3 regions of the Fretibacterium sp. genome follow, and region 3 is predicted to be linked to each of the others. Evidence: riboswitches for the same ligand, from Rfam matches in the RefSeq annotation. Region 3 holds a riboswitch; each other region holds the start of a gene.
What was found. A riboswitch is a leader RNA that binds a small molecule or an ion and turns the genes downstream of it on or off. The one in region 3 is predicted to bind cobalamin.

Region 1 (3,269 bases), on a different contig from region 3:
AGCCTTCCACGCCGGCCTCGACGTAGGCGTCCTTGAACTCCGGGGCCGGCTCTCCGGCCAGGTAGACGCCCATCTTCGGCGCCCGCTCCTTGATCGCCCGCGCCAGCGGCGGCACCACCTCAGGGTACGTGGCGTCCGTGGAGCAGATCACCGCGATCTCCGCACCGCTCGCGGCGGCGGCCTCCGCGCACGCCTCCGGCGTCTCGAAGCCGTCGTTGCGGAGCATCTCGAAGGCGGCCACCTCCATGAAGCTCGAGATGAAGTCCGCCCGTGCCTTGTGCTGGGGGATGGGCCCCATGTTGGCCAGAAAGACGCGGAAGTTATCACCCGTCCGCGCCCTGTAGGCCTCCGTCCTGGCCCTCAGCTCCTCGAACTGCTCCGTCCAGCGGTGGGGTCGTACGGGCTCCGCCGCGACGTCGCCCCTCCCGCCCGCCAGCGCGGCCCGTACCTCGCCCAGCGTGGCGCCGGCCTCGGCCGCTGCGGCGACCTTCCCGATCAGGCCGTCGCCCGACAGCCCCTCGAGGGCCTTCTTCACCCCGGCGTCGTCCCGCGCCCCCCGGGCGCCCTTCAGCGCCCGCAGACGCTCCTCCCTTAGCCCCTCCCAGTCCGGCGACCCGAACTCCGGCAGGGGCTCGCTCATGTTGGGGTACATGTTCGTGCCGACGGCGCGGTCGGAGCGCTTCGCCAGGTTCTTCCAGCGGCTCGCGAGGGTCCCGGCCACGTCCTCCTGCAGCACGCCCGCCTTGACGCTCTCCAGGAAGCCGCCCCGGCCCTCGATCTCCTGAAGCTTGGCCCAGACCCTGCGGCTCAGCTCGTCCGTCAGGGCCTCCAGATACCAGGAACCTCCCGCGGGGTCAATGGGCTCCCGCAGGTTGAACTCCTTCTGAAGCATGATCTGGGCGTTGCGGGCCACGCGGCGCGAGAATTCGGAGCCTGGCCGCAGCGCCTCGTCAAAGCAGCCGACGGTCAGCCCCTCCACGCCGCCCACGATCGCTGAAAACGCCTCCGTGGCACCGCGCAGCATGTTGACGTAGGGGTCGTACACCGTTCGGGTGAAGCGGGAGGTGCGGGCGAAAATCTGGGACTTCCGGGCCTCTTCGCCGCCGCCGAAGCTCTCCGCGATCTGAGCCCACGCGATGCGCGCGGCGCGCAGCTTCGCGATCTCCATGAAGAAGTTGGCCCCTTGCGAAAACTCAAAGCGCAGCCGGCGGGCGAATTGCTCCACCGAGATGCCCCGCGCCAGCATGGCGCGCAAGGTCTCGATGGAGGCCGTCATGGCGCAGGCGGCCTCCTGGGCCGCGTCCGCACCGCCGTCATGCGGCACGCTGCCGCGGACCAGGACCGTGCGCAGCGGGGAGCCGGCGGCCTCGGCCCAGCGGATCGTCTCCGCCATCTCGTCCCAGAGCTGCTCCAGGGGCGCGGGCAAGCCTCCCGTCGCCAGCAGGCAGCCCATGGGGTCCGCCCCCACGCAGCCCGAAAGCGTCCTTGGGGCGACGCCCTCCTTTTTGGCCAGCGCGTCCACGAAGCCAAGCAGGGGTGCCGCGGAGGCCCCGGCATAGATCGCCAGGGGTCGGTCCAGCAGGCCCTTCAGCAGGGCCTCGACGTCTTCCAGCGTGGAGAGCGAGACACCCGCTCCGTCCGTCCCCGGCGCGTCGGCATCCAGCCCCGCCTCCGTCCGAGGGTCCAGGCGGAAGGCGACGGAGGTGGCCCCGCGCTCCAGCTCGTGGAGCAGGTTCCGGTGGGCTTCCTGGGGCAACGCCTCATCGCAGAACTGCACGATCTCCCACGCGCGCTTCAGGTTGCCGGAGGCCTCGTTGCCCCTCAGGGAGTAGGAACCGGGGTAGGTGCGCGCGGCCCTCAGGGCCCCCGTGTCCTCCGCCGTGTACATCGGGTTCAGGGTGATGCCCTCGTAGGTCTTGGTGAACATCCTCTTGTCGAAGGGCGCGCCCTTCAGGGCCGCGGTGGCCGCCTCCTTCCACGCCTCGTAGCTCAGAGGGGTGAACTCGTCGAAGGCGACGTCGGGAAGGTGCGCGGCAGCTGTCTGGCCCCCCGCCCCCGGTTCTTTTGCATTGCTCATATGCGATTCCTCCCGTTCTGGCGACGGCGCGGTCCTGCACCGCCCCAAGGTCTTTGGACAGGACAGACGTCCCGTCCGGCAGCTCCGCTGCCCAACGCAATCCGGGTCCCGCCGCACCCTGGCACGACAGGACGACAAGCCGCCCGCCTCCACGCGGAAGGGGAAGGTCTTTCCCGGCAGGTTTCCTGGCTCTCACTCATCCTTCGCCCGCGCCTTCCCGCCTTGCGGCAGTGGCTGACCTGCGGGCTCGTCGTGATTACAGTGGCCGGGCCGCTCCGGTTTCGCACCGGATTCCCTGCAACCGCAGAAAAAATTTTCGTTAACTTTTGTATTATAACGTAGGTTTGCGACTTCGGGGCGCCCTGAAAGGGCAAAAGCGCGGAGGCAGGGGGCCTGCCTCCGCGCAGAATATATTCTGAAAATCAGCTCCTGTACGCCTCGGGGATCGAGTGAAAGTCCTTGTCCCCGCGCCCCGACAGGTTGACCAGGACCGTCTTGTCCTTGCCGAGAGTGGGCAGGAGGCGCAGCGCCCAGGCCAGCGCGTGGCTGCTCTCGAGCGCCGGCAGGATGCCCTCCCGCCGGCAGAGGGTCCGGAACGCGGCGAGGGCCTCCTCGTCGGTCACCCTCTCGTAACGGGCCCGCCCCGTGTCCTTCAGCCAGGCGTGTTCCGGCCCCACGCCGGGGTAGTCGAGCCCCGCGGAGATCGAGTAGACGGGGGCGGCCTCTCCATCTGCGTCCGCCAAGACGTAACTCTTGAACCCCTGAAAGACCTTCGGGGTCCCGAAGGCCAGCGTCGCCGCGTGGTCTCCCAGTCGGTCCGTCCCCCGGCCGGCCGGCTCCACCCCCACCAGCCGGACCTCCGCGTCGTCGAGGAAGGCCGAGAAGAGCCCGATGGCGTTGCTGCCCCCTCCGACGCAGGCGACGGCGTAGTCCGGCAGGCGCCCCTCGCGCTTCAGGAACTGCTCCCGCGCCTCACGCCCGATGACGCTCTGGAACTCCCGCACGATGGAGGGGTACGGGTGCGGCCCGACGGCCGAGCCCAAAAGGTAGAAGGTGTCCGGCTCCTCCACGTAGACGGACAGGGCCTTATCCACCGCCTCCCTGAGGGTCTGCTGCCCCTCCGTCACCGCCACGACGCGGGTCCCCATGGCCCGCATACGCTCCACGTTAGGGCTCTGGCGCTCCATGTCCA
Region 2 (3,269 bases), on a different contig from region 3:
GAGCAGGAGCAGCAGCCGCCCGAGAGACCCCGCGACGTACCGTGCGAATCCCTTACTCACGAACCCCTCTCCTTCCCCCTGGAATCATTCGCTCCAGCTCCACTCGTTCAGGTTCTCCAGCCCCGCCCGGCCCTGGTTCCTGGGCTTGACCCTTCCAAGCGGCGGTATCGTCAGCCCGTCGCGGACGAGGTAGCTGTCCTGGGGGCAGGCAACGTACAGGAACGGCACGTCTGCGTCCGCCAGTTCCTCGGCCTGCTGCCACAGCCTGTCGCTCTCATCCCGGTTCGTGGCGCGCAGCGCGCTGTCGATCAACGCATCGACCTCCGGATTGGAGTACGAGGGCGGATTGCCGATGGCGCCTTTGTTGATCTGCGAAGAGTGGTAATACAGGTAGAAGTCCGAAGGGCTGGGGTAGCCGATCGCCCAGCACGTCGGCGTGGCGCGGGCGTGGCGCGCTTCAACCCAGGGCGCGGATTGGGGGACGATGCGGATGCCGAGCGCTTTGGCGCTCTCCGCCACGGCGACGACCACGTTGTAGCGGGGCATGTCGTTGCTGCGGCCCCTGACCGTGAACTCCGCCTTCAGGCCGTCCTTCTCCCTGATGCCGTCGCCGTCGGAATCCACCCAGCCGGCCTCCTCAAGCATCTTCTTTGCCTCCTCCAGGCGTCCGTCCTCGAACGTCCGCTTCGAGGCCCAGGGCAGCCAGCCGCCGCCAATGGTGAAGGACGGCTTCCCCATCCCGCTCAGCGCCTGATCCACCAGAAGCTGGCGGCTGATGCCGACGTTCAGCGCGCGGCGGATGGCCGGGTCGCAGGTCACGTTGTTGCCCACCCTCTCATCCCCTGAGCCGACCCCTTCGGGGATGACGGGCAGGTTGATCGCCAGCGAGGTGAAGGTGTCGAACGTCAGGAGCTTCATGCCCGGAACCTCCTGTTTTGCGGCCGCGAACTCCGCCGGGATGAAGACGAAGTCCAGTTGTCCCGACTTCGCTGCCGCCAGCGCGGCGTCGTCGTCCACCTTAAGGATCGTCACTCGTTTGAAGGGGGACTTCCTGCCGTAATAGTGCGGATTGGGCTCCAGGATCATCTGCTGCCCGACCTGGAAGTCCACGATGCGCCACGCGCCGGAGCCCAGCGGCATGTCGCCGTACCCTTCCTTGTAAGCGTGTTTCGGCACGATGCCGACGTAACTCAGGATGTATGGAAAGAACGACCACGGACGGGAGAGCGTGAACTCCACCGTGCGGCTATCGATCGCCCGAACGCTCTCCATCATCGAGAGGTCCGCGGCCGACGCGGCGGCTTTCGTGCTCTCAAACGTGAAGACGACGTCCTCCGCCGTCAGGGGGTGGCCGTCGGCGAACTTCGCATCCTCGCGAATTTCATACGTGTACTTCAGCCCGTCTTCGCTGACCTTCTCGTCCGTCGCCAGGTCCTTCTCCAGCAGGTTGTCCCTGCCGGCCTTCAGCAAGTGGCAATGAAAGATGTCGACCGCCCAGACGCCATACCCGCGGACGGGGTCGAACTTCCCTGCCACCGCGTTGTCGCCGCCCGACACGACGATCTCGTCCTTCGCCATGGCCGTGCCGCAGAGGAGCACCATCGCCAGGGAAAGCGCCGCAAAAACCGTTCTCTTCATCGTTGCCTCCCAAAATCCCCAAAATAGTGAAAAACTCTTGCGGGCAGCAAGCCCGCACCTTGGGTGCGCCGCAGAAAAAACGCGCCGGCCCTCTGCGCTTCTGCAAGCGAGAAGGTCGGCGCGTCCGTTTTTACGCGCCAAGACGTCCGCCCCGGGCAGGGGGCCAACGTCCTCCGGAGGAAATGCGTAAGTCTCCTGACTTGCGATCCAGGGGGAGAACCCCCAGCGCCCGATGCCTGCCTTCCCACGGCCTGATGCCGCAGTGACTGACGTTCGTCATGGCGTCCCGAAGAGACGCTTCAGCATGGGCTCACGCTTACAGTGCCGGCCGCGCGGGGACTCTCACCCCATTCCATCTACACCGTCCCCACCGTATCGCGCGTCGGACAGGGAGGACGATGACACATTTCCATATACAAACAGCCTTTTGATACAATATGTCATTCTAATGGAACGTCCTCAAAAAATCAACAAGGCCGCCAGTTGCCCGTCGTGGCTCAGGGGGCATGTCCTCCCGTTTTTGGGGCGTTTGGCCTGAAGCGGGAACGGACAGCGGGGTTACAAAGAAAAGCCTCTTGTCAATGCAAGATTGTGTGATAGAATAAAGAGCTAAATGAAATTGGGGAGGAGGATGAGATGCCGGAGAAGGCGAATAAGACGGTGGCCCAGAACCGTAAGGCAAGGCATGATTATTTTATCGTTGACGCTTTCGAGTGCGGGATCGTCCTGACGGGGACGGAGATCAAGAGCGTCCGCGCCGGGAACCTGAACCTCAAGGATTCCTACGCCTCCCTGGAAGCGGGAGAGCTCTGGCTGGTGGGGATGCACATCTCCCCCTACGAGAAGGGGACGTATTACAATCACGAGCCGGAGCGACGGCGTAAGCTGCTCCTCCACCGCCACGAACTGTTGCGGTTGAAGGGCAGGGTCCGCGAGAAGGGCTTGACGCTGGTCCCTCTCTCCGTCTATATTAAGGAGGGGCGGCGAGCCAAGGTGGAACTGGCCCTGGCGCGAGGCAGGACGGCACACGACAAGCGGGACGCCATTGCGGACCGGGACGCGAAGCGGGACATGGCGCGTGCGGTGAGGCGCAACGGGCGGTACGATTGAGAGGACGGCTCTTCCCGTCATGCTGGCGGCTCGCCGTTCGTGTTGTCGGGAAGTTTATGATAAAGCCGGTTTTATTGGGGGCGACAGGTTTCGACGGCGCGTGGAGTGCCTGACAGAGCAGGTCGAGTTATGTCCGTAATCCTCGTTAAACATTCGGGCAGACGAATAAACGTCGATAACGATTACGCATTGGCGGCTTAGGCCTGCCACGTCGAAGGATGAGCTCGTCTGTTGGCTCGCCGGAGACGTCATTTTAGACAGATGCTTCGCTCACAGTCGGATCTTGCTGGGGTGAAAAAGACCAGAGGTCTTGGAAGAAGGAAGGCCGTTTTCTGCCTCACCTTTGACGACAATTAAAAGAAAACTAAGCCTGTAGCGCTGTCACGCTGGCCCACGTCGGACGGGGGTTCAATTCCCCCCGCCTCCACCAGAAGGAATCCTCGGCTCAATGCTTGGCATGTCGAGGTTAATTTTAAAGAAGGGCCTTTCCCAACAGAAGGAAAGGCCCTTTTGGTAACAGA
Region 3 (3,269 bases):
ATGACGCCCAGGTTCCTCAGGTCCGTGTAGGTGTCCTCAAGGCTCACCGGGGGCTTTTTCATGACGCGGATCAGGGACTCCGTGATGTTGTAGCACTTGACGCCGTGCTTCTCCAGCTCGTCCGGCGTGATGGCCCCGGCCGACGTGTCACCCGGAACGCTCGTCCCGTACTGGTAGCCGGACAGGAAGAGGTCCGGCTTCTGCCCCAGCAGCACCTCAAGCGTGATGTAGCCCGGTGCGGCGACGGGGATCTTCTTGAGCCTCTCCTGGTGGTCCGGCGCGACCTGGCCGCCGTACTCCGGGAAGCCCGCGTAGCCGGCGAGCTTGTCGTCCAGGTCGAGGGCGAACATCAGCTCGATGATGTTGCCGTCGCCGTTGGTCACGACCCGCTCCGGCGCCTTCTCGAACGTCACCTGCCGATCCCCGTTGTCGATCGTGACGGGGTATGCCGTCCGCGCGGCCTCCGCCGGGGACAAGGCCAGCAGGAGCGCGGCCGCAGCGCAGAGCGCAAAGACAAAGAATCTCTTTCTCATCAAAATTTCCTCCTTGATTCGCTGACAGTGATGCAAACGACAAAACGCAGACGCCGCGGACCCTCTCTCCGCTGCCACCTCCCTTCTCCAAAAACAAGCGCGAAGCGCACGATAAAAATAAAAACCCCGCCCTCCACGGACGGGGTTCCTCGGCGCGCACACGCAAAGATTTGGAAAAGAGCCGCCGCTCCCCTGTCCCGGGAGTTCCTGCTGCGGCGCGTGGGGCAGGTCTCCTGGCTTGCGATTCCTCCTCGAGGACGCCTTCCCGCCCCGGCGTCCTGCCGGAACAGTGGCGTGATGTCCTCTCGTCCTCGCTTACAGTAGTGGAAGCTGCGGGGGACTCGCACCCCCTTCCCTCTTGGAGCGCTTGCGCGCTGCCGCACGGCCTTGACCTGAACTGTGCCGTCATCTTAACACGAGGGGAGGAAAAATAAAAGCCGCGCCAGTGGCCCCCGCAGGGATTTGACAGCGGAGGGGCGATGTGCTTAAATAGCCTTAAATAAGGCGTCGCAGGGCCAGGAAGCGGGTGCAAACCCCGCGCGGCCCCGCCACTGTGACCCGGACGAGTCCGCAGGTAAGGCCCACTGAAGAAAACCCTTTGGGAAGGGCGCGGACGAGGAGGAAGGGAAGTCAGGATATTGACCCTGCACGAGGACCGATGGGCATTTGCGTGGGCAACCCTCCGGTGCTGCTGCAGGACGCAGACTGCGAACCGCATACGGCGAAGGAGGCCCGGCGCGATGCCGTGCCTCCTTTTTTCACGCCTTTTCGCCAGGCTGCGCTCTACCCTGCGAGGGCAGGGGTATCCTTATCACGATGGAGGTATGTGTCATGAACAAGTTTGTCTGCGTAATGCTGGTCGCTGCGGCGCTGCTTTCGGCTTCCCCGGCGTGGTCCGGCCACGACGACGCGAAGCCCGACAAGGTGGGAATCCTGGTGTCGTCCTTCGGCACGTCCATGCCGGAGGCCCGTCCCGCCATCGACAACCTGGTGGAGGCGGCGAAGAAGGCCTTCCCCGACGCGGAGGTCCGCCTCGCCTTCACGTCAAACATCATCCGCCGCAAGATTGCCCGCGAGCGCAACGAGGTCGTGCCGACGCCGGTGCAGGCGCTTGCCGCGATGAACGACGAGGGCTTCACCCACGTGTACGTCATGCCGACGCACATCATCCCCGGCGAGGAGTACGACGAGATGCAGAACGTCGTGGACGCCTTTGCGTCCCTGAAGGGCAAGTACGGCTTCAAGAAGATCGCCCTTGGAGCCCCCTGCCTCAATGGCGTGGAGGACTGCGACAAGATGGCCAAGCTCCTGATGACCCGCTTTGAGAAGCAGCTGAAGGACAAGGGGACGGCCATCGTCCTCATGGGGCACGGCACGCCGGAGCACATTGCCCACGCCATGTACAGCCAGCTGCAGTTCTCCCTCGACAAGGTCGCCTACGGTCGCTTCTTCCTCGGCACCGTGGAGGCCGAGCCCAAGGTGGAGGACGTCATCCGCGCCCTCAAGCGCCACAAGGACGTCCGCAAGCTGGTGATCTCCCCGCTGATGATCGTCGCGGGCGACCACGCCAACAACGACCTGGCCGGCGCGGACGACGAGGAGTCTTGGCTGAACGTGCTGAAGAAGGCGGGCTACAAGGACATCACGCCCTACCTGGTTGGGCTGGGACAGGACGAGAACATCGCGAAGAGCTTCGTTGAGCGCATCCGTGAGATGATGTAGCGCGGGCGCGTTTCCTCGATGACTGAGATCGCGGCCTGCCGCAGGGCGCAGAGCCGCAGGGCCTGGGCCGTCGGCGGGGCGCTTCTCCTCGCTCTTGCCTGCACGGTCGTGTGGCGCGTCACGCTGGGGGAGTGGGATATCCCGCTTCCCCGCGTGCTGTATCTGCTGTCCCCGCGCCTGCCGGAGGCGGAGGCCTCCCTGCCGGAGGCGCTCGTGATCCGCTCCGTGCGGCTTCCCCGCCTGTTTGCGGCACTGGGGACGGGCGGATTGCTCAGCGTTTCCGGCGCGCTCCTGCAGGGCATCCTCGCGAACCCCCTGGCGGAGCCCTACACGCTGGGCATCGCCGCCGGAGCGGCCTTCGGCGGGGCGCTGGGGCTCCTGTTGGGCACCGCAGCGGTGATCCCCGCGGCCTTCGCGGGGGCCGTGGGGGCCCTGTGCCTCGTGGGGCTCATCGCCTGGCGGGCGGGCGGAGGACAGCTGGTGCTGGCGGGCATCGTCGCCAACGCGGTGTTGTCCGCGGGCGTGACGTTCGTCAAGGCGGTGGCGGACGACAAGCTGGGCGCGATCGTCCTGTGGATGATGGGGAGCTTTTCGGGGGCCGGAGCCTCCGGCGGCGCGGCCGTGTGGGGCGCGACGGTCTTGGTGCTGGCGTCGGGGCTCTTCTGTGCCCCCATGCTGGACGCCATGTCCCTGGGCTCCGGCCGGGGCGCGATGCTGGGCGTCAACGAGGGGCGCCTCCGGTGTCTTCTGCTCCTGGCGGCCTCCCTGGGCGCTGCGGCCTCGGTGAGCTTCTTCGGCATCATCGGCTTCGTGGGGCTCGTGGTGCCGCACCTGCTGCGGCTGGCCGTCGGCCCGGCGCACCGGCCGCTGATCCTGCTCTCCTTCCTGGCCGGAGGCTGCCTGCTGGCGGCCGCGGACGGCGTGGCTCAGGCCCTTGGAGAGCTGCCCGTTGGCGTGCTCACTGCGCTGATCGGCGGGCCCTTCTTCTGCTGGCTCCTGATCCGGCGGGGGCGG

Region 1: another riboswitch for cobalamin. It lies ahead of ACO41U_RS09545 (methylmalonyl-CoA mutase family protein); the one in region 3 lies ahead of ACO41U_RS01340 (sirohydrochlorin cobaltochelatase).
Region 2: another riboswitch for cobalamin. It lies ahead of ACO41U_RS08885 (ABC transporter substrate-binding protein); the one in region 3 lies ahead of ACO41U_RS01340 (sirohydrochlorin cobaltochelatase).

Annotation. Positions count from the first base shown of each region.
Region 1 is NZ_DBHLDX010000085.1:691-3,959, forward strand. It holds gene ACO41U_RS09545 (methylmalonyl-CoA mutase family protein) at 1-2,077, opposite strand, end outside; cobalamin riboswitch at 2,236-2,398, opposite strand; gene trpB (tryptophan synthase subunit beta) at 2,500-3,269, opposite strand, start outside.
Region 2 is NZ_DBHLDX010000069.1:173-3,441, reverse strand. It holds gene ACO41U_RS08890 (ABC transporter permease) at 1-60, opposite strand, end outside; gene ACO41U_RS08885 (ABC transporter substrate-binding protein) at 85-1,638, opposite strand; cobalamin riboswitch at 1,807-2,057, opposite strand; gene smpB (SsrA-binding protein SmpB) at 2,275-2,748, shown strand; RNA gene ssrA (transfer-messenger RNA) at 2,825-3,178, shown strand.
Region 3 is NZ_DBHLDX010000004.1:728-3,996, reverse strand. It holds gene ACO41U_RS01345 (ABC transporter substrate-binding protein) at 1-533, opposite strand, end outside; cobalamin riboswitch at 740-930, opposite strand; cobalamin riboswitch at 1,019-1,194, shown strand; gene ACO41U_RS01340 (sirohydrochlorin cobaltochelatase) at 1,365-2,255, shown strand; gene ACO41U_RS01335 (FecCD family ABC transporter permease) at 2,274-3,269, shown strand, end outside.